Regions from separate parts of the Arthrobacter sp. D2-10 genome, predicted to be linked through region 1. Evidence: riboswitches for the same ligand, from Rfam matches in the RefSeq annotation. Region 1 holds a riboswitch; the other holds the start of a gene.

Evidence for each region. A riboswitch is a leader RNA that binds a small molecule or an ion and turns the genes downstream of it on or off. The one in region 1 is predicted to bind thiamine pyrophosphate.
Region 2: linked by a shared signal. The riboswitch ahead of M1D74_RS07455 (bifunctional hydroxymethylpyrimidine kinase/phosphomethylpyrimidine kinase) and the one ahead of M1D74_RS13395 (ECF transporter S component) in region 1 are both predicted to bind thiamine pyrophosphate.

The regions. Positions count from the first base shown of each region.
Region 1 covers NZ_CP096431.1:2,854,719-2,865,235, reverse strand. The annotation lists gene M1D74_RS13430 (Na+/H+ antiporter subunit A) at 1-1,445, shown strand, start outside; gene M1D74_RS13425 (Na(+)/H(+) antiporter subunit C) at 1,442-1,939, shown strand; gene M1D74_RS13420 (Na+/H+ antiporter subunit D) at 1,936-3,564, shown strand; gene M1D74_RS13415 (Na+/H+ antiporter subunit E) at 3,564-4,133, shown strand; gene M1D74_RS13410 (monovalent cation/H+ antiporter complex subunit F) at 4,130-4,387, shown strand; gene mnhG (monovalent cation/H(+) antiporter subunit G) at 4,395-4,778, shown strand; gene M1D74_RS13400 (DUF4235 domain-containing protein) at 4,805-5,065, opposite strand; TPP riboswitch at 5,192-5,307, shown strand; gene M1D74_RS13395 (ECF transporter S component) at 5,361-5,972, shown strand; gene M1D74_RS13390 (ABC transporter ATP-binding protein) at 5,974-7,464, shown strand; gene M1D74_RS13385 (energy-coupling factor transporter transmembrane component T family protein) at 7,461-8,258, shown strand; gene M1D74_RS13380 (sigma-70 family RNA polymerase sigma factor) at 8,401-8,913, shown strand; gene M1D74_RS13375 (COG4315 family predicted lipoprotein) at 8,915-9,505, opposite strand; gene M1D74_RS13370 (O-succinylhomoserine sulfhydrylase) at 9,656-10,517, opposite strand, start outside.
Region 2 covers NZ_CP096431.1:1,597,507-1,608,023, reverse strand. The annotation lists gene rplU (50S ribosomal protein L21) at 1-303, opposite strand, end outside; gene M1D74_RS07455 (bifunctional hydroxymethylpyrimidine kinase/phosphomethylpyrimidine kinase) at 458-2,056, opposite strand; TPP riboswitch at 2,048-2,162, opposite strand; gene M1D74_RS07450 (Rne/Rng family ribonuclease) at 2,297-5,653, opposite strand; gene M1D74_RS07445 (vitamin K epoxide reductase family protein) at 6,049-6,687, shown strand; gene dxs (1-deoxy-D-xylulose-5-phosphate synthase) at 6,707-8,680, opposite strand; gene acnA (aconitate hydratase AcnA) at 8,850-10,517, opposite strand, start outside.

The sequences.
Region 1 (10,517 bases):
TCGCCGGTGGTGCTGCGTTGTTCCTGCTGCGGGAGCGCTTCGAGCAGCTGCAGACGCGCATCGCACCGGACGTTGATGCCGAGCGGAACTACAAGGCTGCCATCGGCGTCCTTGATGACGTAGCGGTCTGGCTGACCGGCCGCACGCAGCGTGGTTCGCTGGCGTTCTATCTCTTCGTCATCCTGTCGATGGCGATCATCACGCCCCTCACCGCCTTGATCATCTTCGACGCGCCGACTCCCGAGAGCTGGTATCTAGCGGACTCGCCCGCACAGCTGATGGCCGGCGTCGTCATCATTCTCAGTGCCATTGCGGCTCTGCGGGCGGCGAAGCGTTTCATGGCCGTCATCATGGTCGGAGTAACCGGTTACGGCATTGCGTTGATCTTCGCCCTGCAGGGTGCCCCGGATCTTGCAATGACACAGCTTCTGGTGGAAACGATTGTGCTTGTCGCGTTCGTCCTCGCGCTGCGGTCGCTCCCGGCGCGTCTCTGGCAGCGTGCGCCCGGACGCAAGTACCGGGTACTCCGCGCGGTTCTCGGGCTCTCCTTCGGCGGAGTCATGATGGCGATCGCAATGTCCGCAATGGCTTCCCGCGTCGCAGACCCTATTTCGCTGAGCTTTCCCTCGCTGGCGTACGACGACGGCGGCGGCGCCAACATTGTGAACGTCACCCTCGTGGACATCCGGGCCTGGGACACTTTCGGTGAGATCAGCGTGCTCGCTATCGCGGCGACCGGCGTCGCAAGCCTCATCTTCATCCGCGGTCGAGGCGACGGCAGGGTACGCGCGGACGGGGTCAAGAGCGGGACGGTCGGCCGGAACCAGGAACCGATCGACGCCTACGGTCGCGAAGCTGCGGCCCTGGAGCTGGCCAAGAAATTCGCGAGCTCGGTCAACGATGCGTGGCTCGTGGCAGGGCGGACCCTTGCACCGGAACGGCGCTCCATCATCTTCGAGGTCATCACCAGACTGCTGTTCCACTCGATCATCGTGTTCTCCATCTACCTCCTGCTGGCCGGGCACAACCTGCCGGGCGGCGGATTTGCCGGCGGTCTGATGGCAGGGCTTGCGCTGACCATTCGATATCTCGCGGGCGGCCGGTTCGAACTCGCCGAAGCTACCCCCGTCAGCGCGGGATTGCTCCTTGGCGGCGGTCTTGCCACCGCCGCGCTCACCGCTATTGTTCCCGTGTTCCTCGGGGGCGAGGTGTTCCAAAGCGCAATCATCGAAACCACCTGGCCGGTCTTCGGCCACATCAAGTTCGTCACGTCCACGATCTTCGACATCGGCGTGTACATGGTGGTCGTGGGGTTGGTGCTCGACGTGCTCCGCAGCCTCGGCTCCGAGATTGACGAGCGCAGTGAAAGCGCACCCGCCACCATGGACGCCGGTGCTCCACGACCGGAAGAAGCCCCGGAGCCGGAAGAGAAGGTGGCCCAGTGAGCGTCAATATCACTTTGCTCGTCATCATGGGCGCGCTCTTCGCGGCGGGGATCTACCTCCTCCTGGAACGTAGCCTGACAAGGGTCCTGCTCGGTCTGATCATGCTCGCCAATGGCGCCAACATGCTGCTGCTTGCGGGGGGCGGCGCCGCGGGCCGGGCCCCCTTGTACTCGTCCGGAATCGCCCCGAAGGACTACAGCGACCCGCTCCCACAGGCGTTGATTCTCACCTCGATTGTCATCTCGTTCGCAGTGACGGCCTTCATGCTGGGAATCATCTACCGTTCGTGGATCCTCGGCCGCCAGGATGAGGTCCAGGATGACATCGAAGACCGGCGGGTGGCGTCTCAGAGCAGCTTCGATGCCGAGGACGACGCCGAAATTCCCATTGAAACCACAGAATTCACCCCTATCGAAGAGGCCGAAGAAGCGCCGGGCAACCAGCGGGCGGGAATCGGCAGCAGAGCGAGCAACCCACGAACGGAGGAGCGATGAACATAGCGAACCTCGCGCCTCTGGCAGTCGTGCTGCCGTTCCTGGGCGCAGCTCTTGCCTTCCTTTTGATCCGGCATTCCAGGTCCCAGCGTGCCGTGAGCATTACGACGCTCTGCGTAACCCTGATGATCGAGATCTTCCTCCTGCTCGACGCCAGCGGAAAGGGCACAACGGCCGTCTTCATCGGCAACTGGGCGGCTCCCTTCGGCATCACGATGGTGGTGGACCAGTTCTCCGCGCTGATGCTGGTGGTCTCCTCGGCTGTGAGCCTCGCGGTCCTGATCTACGCCACAGGACAGGGGATGACCGACGGTGACGAGGACGGGCCCATCTCGATCTTCCACCCGACGTACCTGATTCTGGTCGCCGGAGTGTCCAACGCATTCCTTGCCGGAGACCTCTTCAACCTGTACGTGGGGTTCGAGATTCTCCTCACCGCAAGTTATGTGCTCATGACACTGGGCGGCACCACACCGCGCATCCGTGCAGGGGTGACCTACGTCGTCGTCAGTGTGGTTTCCTCGGTTCTGTTCCTCATCAGCATCGGTATGATCTATGCCGCAACCGGCACCATCAACATGGCGGATCTGGCCCTCAAACTCGCGGATCTCGACCCCGCGACGCAGATGATCCTTCACCTGATGCTGCTGGTGGCATTCGGCATCAAGGCTGCGGTTTTCCCGCTGTCCTTCTGGCTGCCCGACTCCTACCCGACCGCCCCTGCTCCGGTGACCGCCGTGTTCGCCGGCCTGCTGACCAAGGTCGGCGTTTATGCAATGGTGCGGACTGAGACTTTGCTGTTCCCCGGCGACCGCATCAACACGCTGCTGATGATCGTCGCCATGCTCACCATGATCGTGGGCATACTCGGCGCGCTCGCGCAGTCGGACATCAAACGTATGCTCTCCTTCACGCTCGTCAGCCATATCGGGTACATGGTGTTCGGGCTCGCAATCTCCACTGTGATCGGCCTGGGCGCCGCCGTCTACTACGTTGCCCACCACATCATCGTGCAGACCAGCCTTTTCCTTGTCACGGGTCTCATCGAGCGCCGGGGCGGAACGGCCAATATGGACCGGCTCGGCGGGCTTGCGAAAATCTCGCCCTTCCTGGCGCTGCTGTTTTTCATTCCGGGTATGAATCTCGCAGGTATCCCGCCGTTCTCGGGCTTCCTCGGGAAGCTGGGACTGCTGCAGGCCGGCGTCGAACTCGGGACACCGCTTGCCTATGTGCTGGTCGGAGCCGGTGTACTGACGAGCCTCATAACGCTGCTTGCGATCGCCCGCGTCTGGAACCGCGCCTTCTGGCGCCGGCCGGAGGACGCAACACACCCGGATCCGATCCTGATGGCAACCTCGACAGACGGCTCGGCGGTGACGACTTCCCGCAGGGTCGCTGGGCGCAGCACCGGTAAGTTCGCGGGCAGGAGTGCCGTCAGTTTGCTGCCCAAGACCATGGTCGGTGCCACCACGGGGCTCGTACTGCTGGGCGTCAGCCTCACGGTACTGGGCGGCCCGCTCTTCGAGCTGAGCGACCAGGCAGCGCAGCAGATGTTGGACCGTTCCCCGTATATCGACGCAGTCCTCGGGGAAGGCGCAACCGAAGCGGCAGGAGTCTCACCATGATGACAAGGCAACGTATCCCGTTGCGGGTTGAATTGCCGCTCCTGATCTGGCTGGTGATCGTGTGGGGAGCGCTCTGGCAGGACTTCAGCCTGGGTAACCTGGCGTTCGGCGCCATCATTGCGTTCGCGGTCGCGAACTTCCTTTATCTCCCGCCGGTGGAGCTCAGCGGGCGGTTCAATCTCTTCTACGCCGTTGGGTTCGCCGGCAGGTTCCTCTACCAGCTGCTGCAGGCCAGCGTGCAGGTCTTCTGGTTGGCGCTCGTCCGTGGACCGAAGCTGAAGAACGCCGTGGTGCGGGTGCGACTGCGCAGTCCGTCCGATCTTCTGGTGACGGCGACCGGACATGCTTTGTCGCTGATCCCCGGTTCTCTGGTGGTGGAGGTGGACCGCTCGACCTCCACCCTGTACCTGCACTGCCTCAATGTCGCGACGGATGATGACGCCGAGAAGGTTCGGGAGAATGCCCGGCGCACCGAAGAATGGTTGATCAGGGTTATGGGGTCCCGTGAGGATCTTGCCCTGCTGCGCTCGGAAGCGCCGCATCACCTCGACGGAAGGGCGCACCAGTGAGCATCGTTCTTGGCATCATCGCCGTCATTCTGGGAGTGTCTGCGCTCTTCGCGATCTACCGGGTGGCTCGCGGCCCGTCGATTCTTGACCGCGTGCTCGCCGTGGACGTACTCCTGGCGATCGTGGGAGGAGCACTGGCCGTAGACATGGTCGTCAATGGGCACACGAACACGCTGGTGATCCTCGTGGCGACATCCTTGATCGGTTTCATCGCGTCGGTGACCGTCGCCCGATTCGTCACCGAGAAGAAGTGAGCCGCTGATGGATGCTGCCCTGGATACCCTGACCGCTGTCCTGCTCCTCGGAGGGGCGCTCATGTCGCTGGCTGCCGCCGTCGGCCTCCTGCGGTTCCCGGACCTGCTGAGCCGCATGCACGCCGCAACCAAGCCGCAGGTTCTCGGGCTGCTGCTGTTCCTGTTGGCGATTGCCGTTCAGCAACGTTCGTGGGCGGTTGTGCCCGTACTGATCGTGTGCTGGATTTTCCAGCTCCTCACCGCTCCTGTCTCAGCCCATATGGTGGGCAGGGCGGGCTACCGCACGAAGCACCTCCGCAAGGACCTGCTGAGCATGGACGAGTTGGACGACGTCGTGGAACACGCGGCCACCAAGCGCCGTGAGGCGGGCGACCGCGCGTCCAGGGACTGACCGGAATGACTGTCACCTGGTGATTGTCAGGTGAGGTCGCGGGTGTTCTCGTAGCGGCGGATTGCCTGCTGGGTGGTGCGGTTGGTGAGCACGCGGATGGTGGTGCTGACGGAACCGGAAATGATCGCGAAGGCCAGCGCCGAACGCAGGCTGTTCTCGAGGCCTTCCTTGTCCTTCGGGGGCTCGTTTCCGGTGACCCGCTTCCAGATGAAGTCCACCAGCTGCGTTCCCACGAGGCCCGCCCCGATGCCCAGTCCAACACCCATCAGTTTGAAGATCGCGTTCATGGTACCTCCTTCAGTCGGCTTAGTTTCGCTCCCAGCCTAGCGTTATCGGGACCCTCCGGTGAGAGGGCACTGAAGATCACGACGACGGCGGTGCCTCCGCTTCCGGGTGTAGAGTTAACCTCGCTCAAACAACGACAGGGGAGCGCAGCCACGTACGTGGTGGGCGCTGAGAGTGCGGACCACCGCAGACCCTCGAACCTGATCCGGCTAGTACCGGCGAAGGGAGTCGAGTTCTCAGGGCGACCGGCGTCCTGCCGGAAGGCCTTCCCCTCCTGTACCCAGGAGGATTTCACTCATGACTGCTACACACAGTCCCACACCGTCAACATCCCGCCGCCGCTACGAATGGCGCGTCGTGGATATCGTGGTCGCCTCGGTCATCGCGGTGGCCGTAGGCGTCATCTTCTTCGCCTGGTCCGCCGGCTACAGCGGCGTTGCAGCCGTGACTGCGGCGTACCCGCCGTTGGCCGGCCTGTATTCGGGCGGCTGGCTCATCGCCGGTGTGCTGGGCGGATTCATTATCCGCAAGCCGGGCGCTGCCATCTACTGCGAGGTCGTCGCGGCTGCCGTGTCTGCGCTCATCGGCACCCAGTTTGGAGTTGCCGTGCTCTTGTCCGGCCTGATTCAGGGCATCGGCGCCGAGCTGATCTTCGCTCTGTTCCTTTACCGCCGCTGGAACCTTGGGGTGGCGCTTCTTGCCGGGCTGGGCGCCGGACTCGCCCTCGCCGTCAGCGAGAACATCATGTACAACGCAGCCTGGACCATGGACCACAAGCTGATGTACGGCGTCTTTGCGGCCGTCTCCGGTGTAGTGCTCGCAGGGTTGCTGTCCTGGCTTGCCACACGTGGACTGGCGAAGACCGGCGCTCTGTCGTCCTTTGCTTCGGGCCGCACGGCTGACGTTTAGGGTGAGCCCGACGACGGCCGGCCCGGCCGCAATCACCGCCCAGGGCTGGGGATGGCGCCACCCCGGTCGGGCGCGGTGGGCGGTGCGCGACATCGACCTGACCATCGACGCCGGGCAGCGCGTATTGCTCCTCGGCGCCTCCGGTGCAGGAAAATCGACTCTGCTCCACGGACTCGCCGGAGTGCTGGGCGAGCATGACGAGGGAGAGCAGACCGGCTCGCTCGCGGTCGACGGCGTCAGCCCCGCCGCTGCTCGCGGACGTTCCGGACTGGTCCTGCAGGACCCGGATACCCAACTGGTCCTTGCACGCGTCGGTGACGAGGTAGCGTTCGGCGCCGAGAACCTGGCCGTGCCGCGCGCCGAGATCTGGCCGCGCGTGAGGCGGGCACTTGACGACGTCGGTCTCGATGTCCCGCTCGACCACCCCACCACTGCACTTTCCGGGGGTCAGAAGCAACGACTTGCGCTGGCTGCCGTCCTCGCCATGCAGCCCGGATTGCTGCTTCTTGACGAGCCGACCGCCAATCTTGACCCCGCAGGGGTGATCGAGGTGAGGGACGCCGTCGTACGGGTGCTGGACCGGACAGCTGCCACGCTCGTCGTGGTGGAGCACCGGGTCGAGGTATGGGCCGACGTGGTGGACCGCGTGATCGTGTTGGATTCCGACGGCGGTATTCTCGCGGACGGTGAACCGGACGCCGTGCTTCAGCGAAACGCCGTGCGCACGCGGCTCATCGAAGCCGGGGTATGGGTACCCGGTCACCGGCCCGCTACTCCCGCCGTTCGGCAGGGTGCCGGCGAGGACCTCCTGCAGGCTGCCGGGTTATCTGTCACACGCACCAAACGGGGACCTGCGGTGCTCTGCGGTGTTGACCTCATCCTTGGTCAGGGCGAGGCGGTCAGCGTGCTCGGACCCAACGGAGCCGGCAAGTCCACGCTCGCCCTCACGCTCGCAGGGCTGCTGAAGCCGCGCGCCGGCAAGCTGACAGCACTGGACCCGCTCGCCCGCGGAGTCGGGTCCACGCCGCAGAACTGGAAGTCCGCGGAATTGGTCAGCCGGATCGGCACGGTGTTCCAGGAGCCCGAGCACCAGTTCCTGACCAACACTGTGCTTGAGGAACTCGAGTTCGGACCCCGCCGGGTTGCCTGGCAGAGCGAAGCGGACATACGACGCCGGATCGACCCCATCGCGGAACGGCTCAGGCTCACGGGACTGCTGAAGGCCAATCCCTTCACGCTGTCCGGAGGTGAGAAGCGGCGGCTGTCGGTGGCGACCATGCTCGCCACAGACCCGGACATCCTGATTCTGGATGAGCCCACCTTCGGTCAGGACGCGAACACCTGGGCTGAGCTGATCGGCCTCCTCGCCGAGCTTATCCATGCGGGTACCTGCGTGGTATCGGTGACCCATGACCGCGAGTACACCACGGCGCTCGGGAGCCGCATCGTGAGCGTCGACGGACATTCCGCAACGCTGGAGGTAGCGGCGTGAGTGTGGACGTCCTGACTCCGGAGATCACTGGCCGGTTCCTTCCTCGGGCCAATCCGCTCTCCAAGCTGTTCGCCGCCGTGGTGATCACCGTCGTCGTCATGCTCAGCGTGGACTGGGTCAGCGCCGGCGTGGTTCTCGCCTCTGAACTGCTCCTTCTGCCGCTGCTTGGCATCAGTATCCGGCGGCTGCTGCTGCGGACCTGGCCGTTCGTCCTCGCGGCCGTCGTCGGTGCCTACGGGACCGCGCTTCTCGCGGAGAAGACCGGGCGTGTCCTGTTCGAGCTGGGGCCCGTGCTGTTCACTGAGGACTCGGTCAACGCTGGTTTGGCCATCGGGCTGCGCGGGCTCGCAATCGCGCTTCCGGGCCTGTTCCTGCTGGCCAGTACCGACCCGACCGACCTCGCCGATGCGCTCGCGCAACGACTGAGGGCTCCGCACCGGTTCGTGCTGGGAGCGCTGGCGGGGATGCGGCTCGTTGGGCTGCTCTTCGACGAATGGCGGACCCTCGGGCTGGCCCGGCACGCCCGGGGAGTGGGCCACGAGGGCAATCCGGCGGCACGCCTCGGAAACTTCCTCGGTCAGGCCTTTGGGCTCATGGTGCAGGCAATCCGACGGGCAACCCGGCTCGCCGTGGCCATGGAGGCACGTGGTTTCGGTGCGGGACCACGCACCTGGGCCCGGGAGAGCACCTTCAGCGGCGTCGACATCGTGGTGGTCCTGGTTGGTGTGGCGATCGCCGGGCTGGCTGTCAGCGCGTCTGTGCTGGCGGGGACATGGAACTTCATACTGGGCTGACGGACTGCGGTCCAGCACCCTGTCGGAATAGGCCATCGAGGGGCATGATGAAGGAGGCCGCAGGTTTTTCCCAACCTTGCACCGCATGAATGGGTAAGAACTGCGGTGGAATGGCTTGGGATGTCGAGTGTGGGGAACGAACATGGCCGAAGGGCAGCCGGACTGGCTCAGCGTCATCAGGGACAACCATCTGCGCCCTCTCCGGCGGTTCGTTCACCGTCTCACACCGGACGCCTTCCTGGCCGATGAAGTCGTCCAGTTGACTCTGTTGCGTGCCTGGGAGCATCCGGTGATGCGGGGGCACACTGAACTGGAGATCCGCGCGTGGCTTTTCGTGGTGGCCCGCAACATTCTCGTTGACTCATTCCGCAGCGGGTTCAGCCGCCACGAACTTGACGTGGACGAGGTCCCGGATACTCCTTCCCGCGACGAGGTCGAACAGCTCCTGACCTCCTGGCTGCTGACGGACGCGCTCAACGAGCTCTCCCCGGAACACCGGGATGTGGTGCTGCACTTCTACTTCCGCGGTGAAACCGTGGCCGAGATTTCACGGTCCCTCTCCATACCGGAGGGGACCGTGAAATCCCGGCTGCACTATGCCTTGCGCTCCCTGAAGAGTGCGCTCCTTGCCCGCGATGTAGTCCCTGGCGGGTAGGTCACTGAATCATGGTGCCGTCAGGTGCGACGACGTACCACACCTCGTTCACGCCCTGACCGTTGGTGTCGCCCGGTGCTTCATCTTCGGCGAAGTAGTAGATCGGCATTCCGTTAATGGTCACCTGCAGCTCGCCGTCGGGCGTTTCAATGGTGCCGACTTCGCCCGTGACGCCTTCGACCTCCGGAGTCTCGCTGTCGCTGAGCACCGGCGGCCAGGCTTCAAGGCAGCCACCTTCGCAGGCGCTGACGCCGGAGTCCGGCTCGTCATTGGTGAAGTAGTAGACCACCATGCCTTCGGCGTCGACCACAATTTCACCGAGGTCCGTCTCGGCGACGCCGAGGGGAGTTCCGACGGTTCCGCCACCGGCTGCCTCACCGGACGGTTCCTCGGATGCCTCCTCTGTAGCTTCCTCCGTGGTCTCCGCCTCTGTGGTCTCGGTCTCCGTGGGTTCCTCGGTGGGTGGTGCTTCTGCAGCAGTCTCTTCACCTGCGGGGATGTCCTCGGTCTGCGTGTCGGAGCCGCCACAACCGGTCAGCGCCAACAGGCAAACCGCGATGACGGCGAAAAGGACGCGTAATGCTTTACTCATGTTGATTCCTCCCGTGATCACCCCCTGGACACCCGGGGGATGGGAGTGGCCACTCGACCCCTCTGCTGGGAAGACGCAGGAAGCACCCCCGAGGTTCAATGCGGAGGAGAACTCACAGGTGAATCCCAGCTTCGGGCGATTACGGGCAGGTCAGGAGGCGAGCGCCTTGCCCAGATCCGTCTGCAGGTCGCTGACATCCTCGAGGCCCACCGAGAGCCGGATGACGCCGTCGGACAGGCCGATGGCGGCGCGGCCCTCCGGCCCCATTGCCCGGTGAGTGGTGGTGGCAGGGTGGGTGATCAGGGTCTTCGAATCGCCGAGATTGTTCGAGATATCGATGATGTTCAACGCATCGAGCAGCGCGAACGCCCGCTCCTTCGCCCTACCCTCGGGCGCGTCGAGTTCGAAGGTCACGACGGTGCCGCCCGCAGTCATCTGCCCTGCCGCCAGGTCGAACTGCGGGTGCGATTCGAGCAGCGGGTACCGAACCCAGTTGACTGCCGGCTGGGCTTCCAGCCAGCGGGCGAGGGTAAGCGCCGAGGATGATGCGTGGTTGACCCGGAGCGACAGTGTTTCCAGACCCTTCAGGAGAGTCCAGGCGTTGAAGGAGGACAGCGCCGGCCCGGTGTGCCGCATGAGTGTTTTCACCGGCCCCTCGATGAACTCCTTCCGCCCCAGGATGGCACCGCCGAGCACCCTGCCCTGGCCGTCCATGTGCTTGGTTCCGGAGTAGACGACGACGTCGGCGCCCAGCTCCGTGCAGCGCTGGAGCAGCGGGGTGGCGAAGACATTGTCGACAACGACCTGCGCGCCCGCGGCATGCGCCAGTTTCACCACCGACCGGATGTCGACGATCTCCTGCATCGGATTGGACGGTGACTCGAAGAAGACCGCAGTGGTTGGAACGCTCAGCGCGTCCGCCCACTGGTTGAGATCCCACCCGTCGACGAAGACGGTCTCCACGCCCCACCGCGGAAGGATCTCATTCAGGATGACGAAGCAGGACCCGAAC
Region 2 (10,517 bases), 1.3 Mb from region 1:
GATGCCCGTGATCTTGACCTTGGTGAGCTCTGAACGGTGACCCTGGCGCTTCTTGTAGCCGGTCTTGTTCTTGAACTTCTGGATAACAATCTTCGGGCCCCGAAGATTCTCGACGATTTCGGCAGTGACAGTGACCTTTGCCAGGTCCTGTGCTGCTGAAGTCACCTTGTCGCCGTCGACCAGAAGGAGAGCAGGCAGCTTGAAGCTGCTGCCGGCCTCACCGGGGACGCGGTCAAGGGTAACGAGGTCTCCCACGGAAACCTTTTCTTGGCGGCCGCCTGCGCGGACAATCGCGTACACCACTTGGGAACTCACTTCTCTCGACGATCAAAACTGTTTGCTTACTGTTTCCGGGACCGTACGCTGTTAGCAGCGCAGCCGGAGGGGTGCCTGTGCACTCACGGCACAACCACGCCCCGAAAATAGTCATACAAGGGCGCAGCACCGAAGATCTAGATTACGGCAGTTTTGCGGTATCCCGCAAATCAACACGCGTCGGTGCGTCGAAGAACTCATGCTCGTACCAGGCGGAGGCAACGAAAGCGTCGACCATAGCGGCTCGGTCCCCCGCCGACGCGCCGGCAAATGCCGCATCGGCGAAGGCAATCGCACACCCGGTAGCCTCAGCAAAATCGGGATCGGCGTAGGTTTCCATCCAACTCGCATAAGGGTGCCCGTGTCCGGACTTCGAACCACTCCACCGCGCATGCAGAACGCTGCCGACATGCGCGTAAAGCCAGAAGCACGGCAACACAGCAGCCACGAGCACCGCGTACCCGCCATTGGCGGAGGCAGCCAGCAGATGATCGACGTAGGCCTTGGTGACGGGACCCTGCGTGTCGGTCAGTTCTCGTCCGGCAAGCCACGTCCGGTGCAACTCGGACTCCACCTCGAGGCAATTCAATGCGGACCGTGCCCAGAACAGCTGCTCCGCCTCGGTGGGTGCCAGCGCACTGGCCCTGGACAGCACCCGTGAGTACTCACGGAGGTAGAGAGCGTCCTGTGCCAGATAGTAGGCAAACTGTTCAGAGGGCAGGGTACCGTCACTCAGGTCCTGCACAAATCCGAGCGCCTCGATGGCGCTGCGGTGTCCGGCAGTGAGCTCCCAGACCTGTTCGCTGAATGGACGTTCCACGAGCGGCCTGTCCCCGAGCCTCGGCTCGAACTCATGGAAATGGTGGATGGGACCGTTGCCCTCCCCCACCTGCAGCTCGTCGGCACGTTCCAGCGCGCCCCTCAGCCACTTCTTGACGATCACCAGCGACTCGTGCCAGTCGCGCGTACGCACCTGGACGGTAGCGAGGGCAGCCGAGAGCGAGCATCCGGTGCCGTGCGTGTTGCGGGTGGCGATCCTGGCGCCGCTGACCTCCGTCACCGTCCCGGCACCGTCGGACGCGTCGATGAACGCATCCGGGCACGCCCGATTTCCCTCCCCGGTGTCTCCTCCATCCCTGAGGTCCTTGAGATGGCCGCCCTTGACCAGAACGGACGTTCCCGTTGACGCCGCGAGGCGCTGCCCCTGCTCCAGAGCAGCTTCCCAGGTCTCGGCAACCGGCTCACCCACCAACACGGCGAGTTCGGGCAGGTTCGGTGTCACAAGATCGGCGAGCGGAATCAGCGCGCGCAGTTCATCCTCGGCGTCGGTTGCCAGAAGCCTGTCACCGCTGGTTGCCACCATGACCGGATCAAGCACGACGACGGCAGCTGACGCACGGGGCAGCCACCCGGCTACCGTCCGGATGGTTTCCACGTCGCCCAACATGCCGATCTTGACCGCATCAATGACCACGTCGTCACTGACGGCGGTCAACTGCTCAGCAAGGAAAGCTGCCGGCGGCGTGTGGACAGCCCGCACTCCCCTGGTGTTCTGCGCAACGAGGGAGGTCACCACGGCCATGCCGTACCCGCCCTGCGCGCCGATGCTCTTCAGATCGGCCTGGATGCCCGCTCCCCCGGTCGGGTCGGTACCCGCAATACTCAGGACACGCGGAATTGTCCGCGTCTGTGCTGGGTAGGTTGATGATTCTGTGTGCTCCATGAGCGTGCGAATACTCATTCGCGACATCCCTCCGCTAGGCCAAGGACCGCGTGTCGGCGGCCATCTCTAGATCAGGTTCAACGCGTCTTATCTCAGCCCGGACCGGGCACCGCGTGTCACTTCGTCCCACCTTACCCCTGCCCGGACCGGCCGTCTGGTTTCGGGCTCAGGCGCCGTGTCACAGAAGCTGACCCTCACAACAGAACACGCCGCTCCCTTCGGGGAAGGGAACGGCGTGTTCGCTGAAAGTGTCGGAACCTAGAGCTCGGAGGCAGGCACTCCGACACCCAGGATCATCGGCTCGTCCGACTTCTCCGGCTTGGCTGCGGGTTTCTCGGCCCGCGCCACGTACTGCGCTCCGCCCGACGGGGCGGCCGTCGCTTCGCCGGCGCGCTCGATAGTTGCGTTGACGGCGGAGCCCTGCGCGCTGCTGGCGGCCCGATGCCTCCGGTTGCGGCGACCGGATGTCGGCGCTGCACCCGCGTCCACTGCGGGAGTTTCGCGCTTCACCGGCTCTGGACGTGAGATCTCCGGCGCGGGCTCAACGGTCACGCTGCGAGCCGGTGTCTGTCCGCTCCGCTCCCGGAAGGCGGGTTCCGGATCAGGCTCGGTCTCGCTGGCCGCCGGGAAGCGGTTGAATGCTTCCGTCAGGCTCTCGAGGGTCAGCTCCGGCTCCGGTCGGGGAACGACCGGCCCATTCTCCGCACGCGGCAGCGTCACCTTCTCGCCGTTGATCGTCAGCACAGGGCCCGACGACGGCGCTTCGGCTGCCGCCTCCTCGTGATCGTGGTCGTGGTCGTGTTCATGCGCAGCGTGAGTCGCCGCAGCGATGTTCGCGAGAGCTGCCCGTGCGGCCTCGGCGCGCGCCTGACGCTCGGCGTCGTCAGTCTTCTGCTCGGGGGCGGGAACGTGCTCCTCGACCTGTTGGGTTTTGGCGCGGCGCTTGCGTTCGCTGCGGGACATCTTTTCCTGCCGCAGGTGCTGCTGGTGGTTCTCCGTTGATACGGCGTGCCTGCGGTGCTCGACCGGCTCGTCGTGGGTGACGACGCCGCGTCCGCCGCAGTGCTCGCAGTTCTCGCCGAACACTTCAAGCAGACCGGTTCCCATGCGCTTGCGGGTCATTTGCACGAGGCCGAGGGAGGTGACTTCAGCAACCTGATGTTTGGTCCGGTCACGGCCCAGGCACTCCACGAGGCGGCGCAGCACGAGGTCGCGGTTCGCCTCGAGCACCATGTCGATGAAGTCGATGACGATGATGCCGCCGATGTCGCGGAGCCGGAGCTGCCGGACCACTTCCTCGGCCGCTTCCAGGTTGTTCTTCGTGACGGTTTCCTCAAGGTTGCCGCCGCTACCGGTGAACTTCCCCGTATTGACGTCGACAACCGTCATGGCTTCGGTCCGGTCGATGACCAGCGAACCGCCCGAAGGCAGGAAGACCTTGCGTTCCAGTGCCTTGTGGATCTGCTCGTCGATGCGCCGGGCAGCGAAGATGTCCTCGTCCTGGGTCCACTTCTCGAGCCTGCCGACGAGGTCCGGCGCTACGTACATCACGTACGCCTCGATGGTGTCCCACGCCTCTTCCCCGGAGACGATCAGCTTGGAGAAGTCCTCGTTGAACACATCACGCACCACCTTGATGGTGAGATCCGGCTCTCCGTAGAGGAGTTCCGGTGCCAGCGTCTTGGTGGACGATGCCTTGCCCTCGATGGTCTCCCACTGCGAGCGGAGGCGGTTGATGTCGTGGGTCAGTTCCTCTTCGCTGGCGCCCTCGGCGGCGGTCCGCACGATGACGCCGGCATTCTCAGGCAACCGGTCCTTGAGGATCCGCTTGAGGCGGTTGCGCTCCACGTCGGGCAACTTGCGGGATATGCCGGTCATGGAGCCGCCGGGCACGTAGACCAGATAGCGGCCCGGCAGGGAAATCTGGCTGGTCAGCCGCGCGCCCTTGTGGCCCACGGGGTCCTTCGTGACCTGCACCAGCACCGAGTCGCCTGACTTCAGCGCCAGTTCAATACGGCGCGGCTGTCCGTCCAGGCCCGCTGCATCCCAGTTGACCTCTCCGGCATACAGCACGGCGTTACGTCCGCGTCCGATGTCGATGAACGCTGCCTCCATGCTGGGAAGGACGTTCTGGACCTTGCCGAGGTAGACGTTCCCGATCAGGGAATCCTGCTGGGTCTTGGACACGAAGTGCTCGGCAAGAACGCCGTCCTCCATGACCGCGATCTGGATCCTGTCATCGCTCTGGCGGACCACCATCTGGCGGTCAACGGACTCGCGGCGCGCTAGGAACTCCGCTTCGGTGATCACGTGGCGGCGCCGGCCCGAATCGCGGGATTCACGACGGCGCTGCTTCTTGGCTTCCAGTCGTGTGGAACCCTTGACGCTCGTGACGCGGTCCGACGGCGCTTCCTGGCTCTGCCGCGGCGCGCGCACCCGCGTGATGGTGTTGGGCGGGTCATCGTCCGATCCACCGGTCAGTTCGAGGTCTTCGTCCCCGCGGCGACGGCGACGACGACGACGGGAGGTGACCGACTCGCTCTCCTCGCTGGACTCTGCCGGCCCCTGGCTCCGTGACTCGGACTCTGATGCCTCACCTTCGACAGCCCGGCTGCGGCTCCGGCTGCGCCGGTTCCGACGACGTCCGCGGCCGTCGTCGTCACCCTCGGTGTCATCTTCGGTGTCTTCGGGTGTGACTGTCTTCGGCTGATTCCGCGGCACGACGGCGGTGAGGTCCGGTGCGTGGAACAGCAAGGAGACCGGTGAGTCGGGAACCGCGAAGGGATCCAGGGCGCGAGGGGCAGCTTCAGCGACGGGTGCTCCGCCGTCAGTCCCTGGAGACGCGGCGGCGTGCGGCGCGGTAGCGGCCGGCTCGGTCCCGGAATCGGGAGTCCCGGCCTTCGGTTCCTCAGCGGCTGCGCTGCCTGCCTCTGCGGTCTGGGGCGCTGTGTCAGCTTGCGCCACATCAGCCGTGGCCTCGGTGCCGCCCGTCGCCCGGCGGCTCCGCGAACGGGTTGACCGCGGGGGCCGGGATGCCTGCTCCGACGCCGGCTCGTCTGCCGAGTCGCCGGACGCGGGTTCGGACGTTTCCACCGCGACACTGACGTCGTCAGCTCCAGCGCCCTCGGTGACTGCGGCCTTGGTGCTGGCACGACGGCGGCGTACCGGTCGCTCAGCGGCTGCTTCCTCCGGAGCGGGCTCCTCAGATGACTGCTGCTCAGGGCTCTCGGCAGGGGCTGTCTTGCGGGTCCGACGTGCGCGGACGGGCTTCCGCTCTTCCGGAACGCCTTCACCCTCCTCGCCGCTGACGGCTTCGCCCGCCTCGGCAGCGGGGCTTCCGGCCTGTACCGCGTCCGGCTCGGCACCGATCGACGGCGGCTGGGATGGGGACTCCGGCAAGGTGAGTTCGGACGCTGCGGCGCGGCGCGGCGCGCGCCGGCGGGCAGGCTGCGGGGCGTTCTCGGGGTCTCCCGCGGCAGCCGGCGACGCGTCCGAACGCTCGGCTACGTCGTCGTCGTTCTTCTTCCGGCGCGTACGCGGCGCCTTGCGCTCCGGTGCAACGTGCTCAACTGCATCCGTCAGGACCTCTGAGGTATCTGATGCGTTTGTATCCATATTTGGCTGTGCTCCACCCTCGGGAACGCCGTCCACATTCCGGCGCCCCGAGGCGCTTGGTCGGGTGTCCGCGGCGTTGGTGCACGCGCCACCCGGAAGTCGTTATTGTGTCATCCGAGGTCGCGCCAACCATGGGGCGCGGCATCACTCGAAGACCAGTGGCGCTTTTCCTGCCCGATCGCTGAAACCAGCGCGGGTTCTGCCCGGCGGATTCTGCGGGGTTCACCATGAAGTGCCAAAATCCGCAGGAGCGTCGCCGGCAGAACCGGAAGCCTGTCACTGGACCGGCACCGGAATGTGGTTCCTGCGCCAGCCACCTTCATTGTCTCACATGCCCGTCATAAGGCGTTGTAGCGCCGGTTAGACTCGCTGGTGGATGACCACAGGAGGGGTGCATGGAAGACGACGCCCGGGATGCCCCAACGGGCGTGAACGGCTTGCAGGGCGGTGGCATACCGGCTTTCGCCTCTGACCGTGGTGTGGCCTGGCTATTCGCAGTGTGCGGGTTCATCGGGTTCCTGGCTTCGGGCCAGCTGGTCCTTGAACGGCTTGCCCTTTACGAGGACCCGAACTACGTCACCTCCTGCGACATCAGCCCCTTCGTCTCATGCGGAGAGGTCTTCCGCACCTGGCAGGCGGCACTGTTCGGGTTCCCGAACCCGCTGATCGGCATCGCGGCGTTCACCGTCATTCTGACGACGGCGATGGTCCTGTTTTCCGGTGCGCGTCCGGCCCGCTGGTACTGGCGCGGACTGCAGGTCGGCGTGGGCCTGGGCTTCCTGTTCGTCGTCTGGCTGTGGAGCCAGGCGCTCTTCGAGATCCATATCCTGTGCCTGTACTGCATGGTGGTCTGGGCAGTGATGATCGTGCTCACTGTCCTGCTGACGGCGCGCAACGTGATCTGCGGGGACCTTCCCGCGCCCGCCGGCCTGCGTCAATTCCTCGCCGAATGGGCATGGCCGCTCACCGTGCTTCTCCTGGTGGCGGCAGCAGCCTCGGTGTTCTTCAGTTTCTCCCAGGCATTCCTGGGCTGAAAGGCACGCCCACAGTGGGTCAGAGCTGAGGCAACTGCCCCGTGGCCGAGGGAACCTCACCGGGAAGCGGACGGGCAACCGGGACCTTGGTACCAAGAACCTGCTCGACGACGTCCTGTGCTACCTTCCGTGCGGTGAGTCCGACCCGCTCCATCACTTCGCTGCGCGAACCGTGGTCAAGGAACTCCACCGGCAGGCCCACCTCGTTGAGCGCTGTATCGACCCCCGCCGAGCGCATTTCCTGACGGATCCGCGAGCCTACCCCTCCGGCGCGCACTCCATCCTCGATAACGACGACAATCCGGTGGTCCGCGGCCATGGAAATCACTGAGGCGGCCACAGGCAATACCCACCGGGGGTCGATCACCGTGGAGCTGATGCCCTGCGCTCCCAGCCGGTTCGAAACATCAAGCGCCAATTCACTCATGGCACCCACGCTGACAAGCAGCACATCGTTGTGCCGGGATCCTGCAGGCCGGCGGCACAGGACGTCCACGCCGTCCTCGAGACGCTCAATGGCCTCGACTTCCGCTCCAACGTTGCCCTTGGAATAGCGCACCACCGACGGCGCGTCGCTGATGGCTACGGCTTCGCGCAGCTCTTCACGGAGTCGGGTGGCATCGCGCGGTGCCGCCAGATGCAGACCCGGGACGATCTGGAGCATCGAGAGATCCCACATGCCGTGATGGCTGGCCCCGTCAGGCCCTGTCACGCCGGAGCGGTCCAGCACGATGGTCACGCCTGCCTTGTGAAGGGCGACGTCCATGAGGAGCTGGTCGAAGGCACGGTTCAGGAACGTCGCGTACAGCGCCACCACCGGGTGAAGACCACCGAACGCCATGCCCGCAGCACTGGTGAGCGCATGCTGTTCCGCGATGCCGACGTCGAACACGCGGTCCGGGTGCTTCGCAGCGAACTTGTGCAGTCCCACCGGAATGAGCATCGCGCCGGTGATCCCGACGATGTCTTTGCGCTCATCGGCGATGTCCGCGATCTCCTCGGCGAAGACGGATGTCCACGATTGGGCGCCCGCAGCACCGATCGGCTCACCGGTCTCGGGGTCGATGATGCCGACGGCGTGGAACTGATCTGCTTCGTCGGCACGAGCGGGAGCGTAGCCGTGCCCCTTCTCTGTGATCGCATGGACGATGACCGGGCCGCCGTAGTTCTTGGCATGCGTCAGCGCATGCTCCACCGCCGCCAGGTCGTGGCCGTTGATAGGACCGATGTACTTCATGCCGAGGTCTTCGAACAGTCCCTGCGGCGCCCACCAGTCCTTCACGCCCTTCTTGGTGGCGTGCAGGCTCTTGTAGGCAAAGCGGCCAACCGGTCCACCGTTTTGGAGCTTCCGCTTCCACCAGTCGAGGGTTCCCTCATACACGCGGTGGGTGCGGACGGAATCGAGAGTGGGACGCAGGGACGCCAGATAGTCCGCTACACCGCCGATCGTCGGAGCGTAGGAGCGCCCGTTGTCATTGACGACGATGACCACCCGGCGCCGCTTGTCTGCAGCAATATTGTTGATTGCTTCCCAGGCCATGCCGCCCGTGAGCGCGCCGTCACCAATGAGGACGACGGCGGTACGGTCCTCTTCCCCGTTCAGAAGGCGTGCACGGGAGATGCCGTCCGCCCATGAAAGGGAGGACGAGGCATGCGAGCTTTCGACGACGTCGTGCACTGATTCAGCGCGCGAGGGGTAGCCCGACAGACCACCCTGTTGCCTGAGTGAGTCGAAATCCTGCCGGCCGGTGAGGAGCTTGTGAACGTAGGACTGGTGACCGGTGTCAAAGACGATGCTGTCGCGTGGCGAGTCGAACACCCGATGGATGCCGATGGTCAGCTCGACGACGCCAAGATTGGGACCAAGGTGGCCGCCCGTTCGTGAGACGGTCCGGATCAGGAAGGCCCGGATCTCCGCGGCCAGACGGGAAAGCTGCTGTCCGGACAACCTGGTGAGGTCTTGTGGGCTGTGGATGGTCTCCAGAAGTCCCATCGCGCCTCCTTCTGATACTTGCGATCTGCGGCTCCGGTGCGTTCTCACACGCTCTTAACTCTAACGCGGTCCACTGCTCACCCGTGCCCTGGCTCGGAGCCGACCTGCCCTCAACGCAGAACACGCCGCGTCCTGAACCGGACGCGGCGTGTTCTGGATAAGTGGTGAATCAGGAAGCTGCTGCCAGCTGGCGCAGTACGTACTGCAGGATTCCACCGTTGCGGTAGTAGTCGGCTTCACCCGGGGTGTCGATGCGCAGGACCGCGTCGAACGTCACGGGATTGCCCTCTTCTTCCGGTGTGGCGGTCACCTTGACGGTGGCCGGTGTGTTGCCGTTGTTCAGCTCCGTGACGCCCTCGATCGAGAAGGTCTCGGTACCGGTCAGCCCCAGAGTGGCAGCGTTCTGGCCGGCGGGGAACTGCAGCGGCAGTACGCCCATCCCGATCAGGTTGGACCGGTGAATGCGCTCGTAGCTTTCAGCGATGACGGCCTTCACTCCGAGCAGCGCGGTTCCCTTGGCGGCCCAGTCGCGGGAGGAGCCCGATCCGTATTCCTTGCCCGCCAGAACCACCAGCGGTGTGCCTGCGGCCTGGTAGTTCATGGCGGCGTCGTAGATGTACGCCTGAGGGCCCCCGGTCTGGGTGAAGTCGCGGGTGAAACCACCCTCCACCCCGTCCAGCAGCATGTTGCGCAGGCGGATGTTGGCGAAGGTGCCGCGGATCATCACTTCGTGGTTACCGCGGCGGGACCCGTAGGAGTTGAAGTCCTTCCGGGCGACGCCGTGCTCGAGGAGGTAGCGGCCCGCGGGGCTGTCAGACTTGAACGAGCCCGCGGGGCTGATGTGGTCGGTGGTGACCGAATCGCCGAGCTTCGCGAGGACGCGTGCACCCTCGATGTCGGCAACCGGCTCCGGCTGTGCCTGCATGCCCTCAAAGTACGGGGGCTTGCGGACGTAAGTGGACTCCGTATTCCAGGCGAAGGTGTCACCCTCGGGGGTGTCCAGCGCCTTCCAGCGGTCGTCGCCGTCGAACACGCCCTCATAACCCTTGGCGAACATGTCCTCGTCGATCGAGGAATCGATGACCTGCTGCACCTCGGTGGCATTCGGCCAGATGTCCCGTAGGAAGATGTCGTTGCCCGACTCGTCCTGTCCGAGTGCATCGTTCTCGAAATCGAAGTCCATGGTGCCCGCGAGAGCATAGGCGATGACCAGCGGCGGTGACGCGAGGTAGTTCATCTTCACGTCCGGGTTGATGCGGCCTTCGAAGTTGCGGTTGCCTGAGAGCACCGCGGCAACGGAGAGGTCGTTGTTCTGGATCGCGTGGGAAATCTCTTCCTCAAGCGGCCCTGAGTTTCCGATGCAGGTGGCGCAGCCGTAGCCGACGATGAAGAAGCCAAGCTTCTCCAGGTACGGGGTAAGGCCCGACTTGTCGTAGTAGTCGGTGACAACCTTCGATCCGGGGGCAACAGAGGTCTTGACCCAGGGCTTGGAGGTGAGGCCCTTCTCCACAGCGTTGCGCGCCAGGATGGCGGCAGCGAGCATCACCGACGGGTTCGAGGTGTTGGTGCACGAGGTGATCGAAGCAATGGTGACGGCACCGTGATCGAGCACGAACTCGCGGCCGTCGCTCATGTTCACCGTGACCGCCCGGGACGGACGCCCGGTGGCCGACGCTGCGGCCGAATGCTTCAGGGTGGACGTCATGGCGGGGACGTCCGAGGCCGGGAAGGACTCTTCGAGTGCTTCATCCAGTGCGGCCTCGTCGGCGCTTCCGGTGTAGTTGTGGATGTCCTTGCGGAACTGTTCCTTGGCCTTGGTCAGCTCGATACGGTCCTG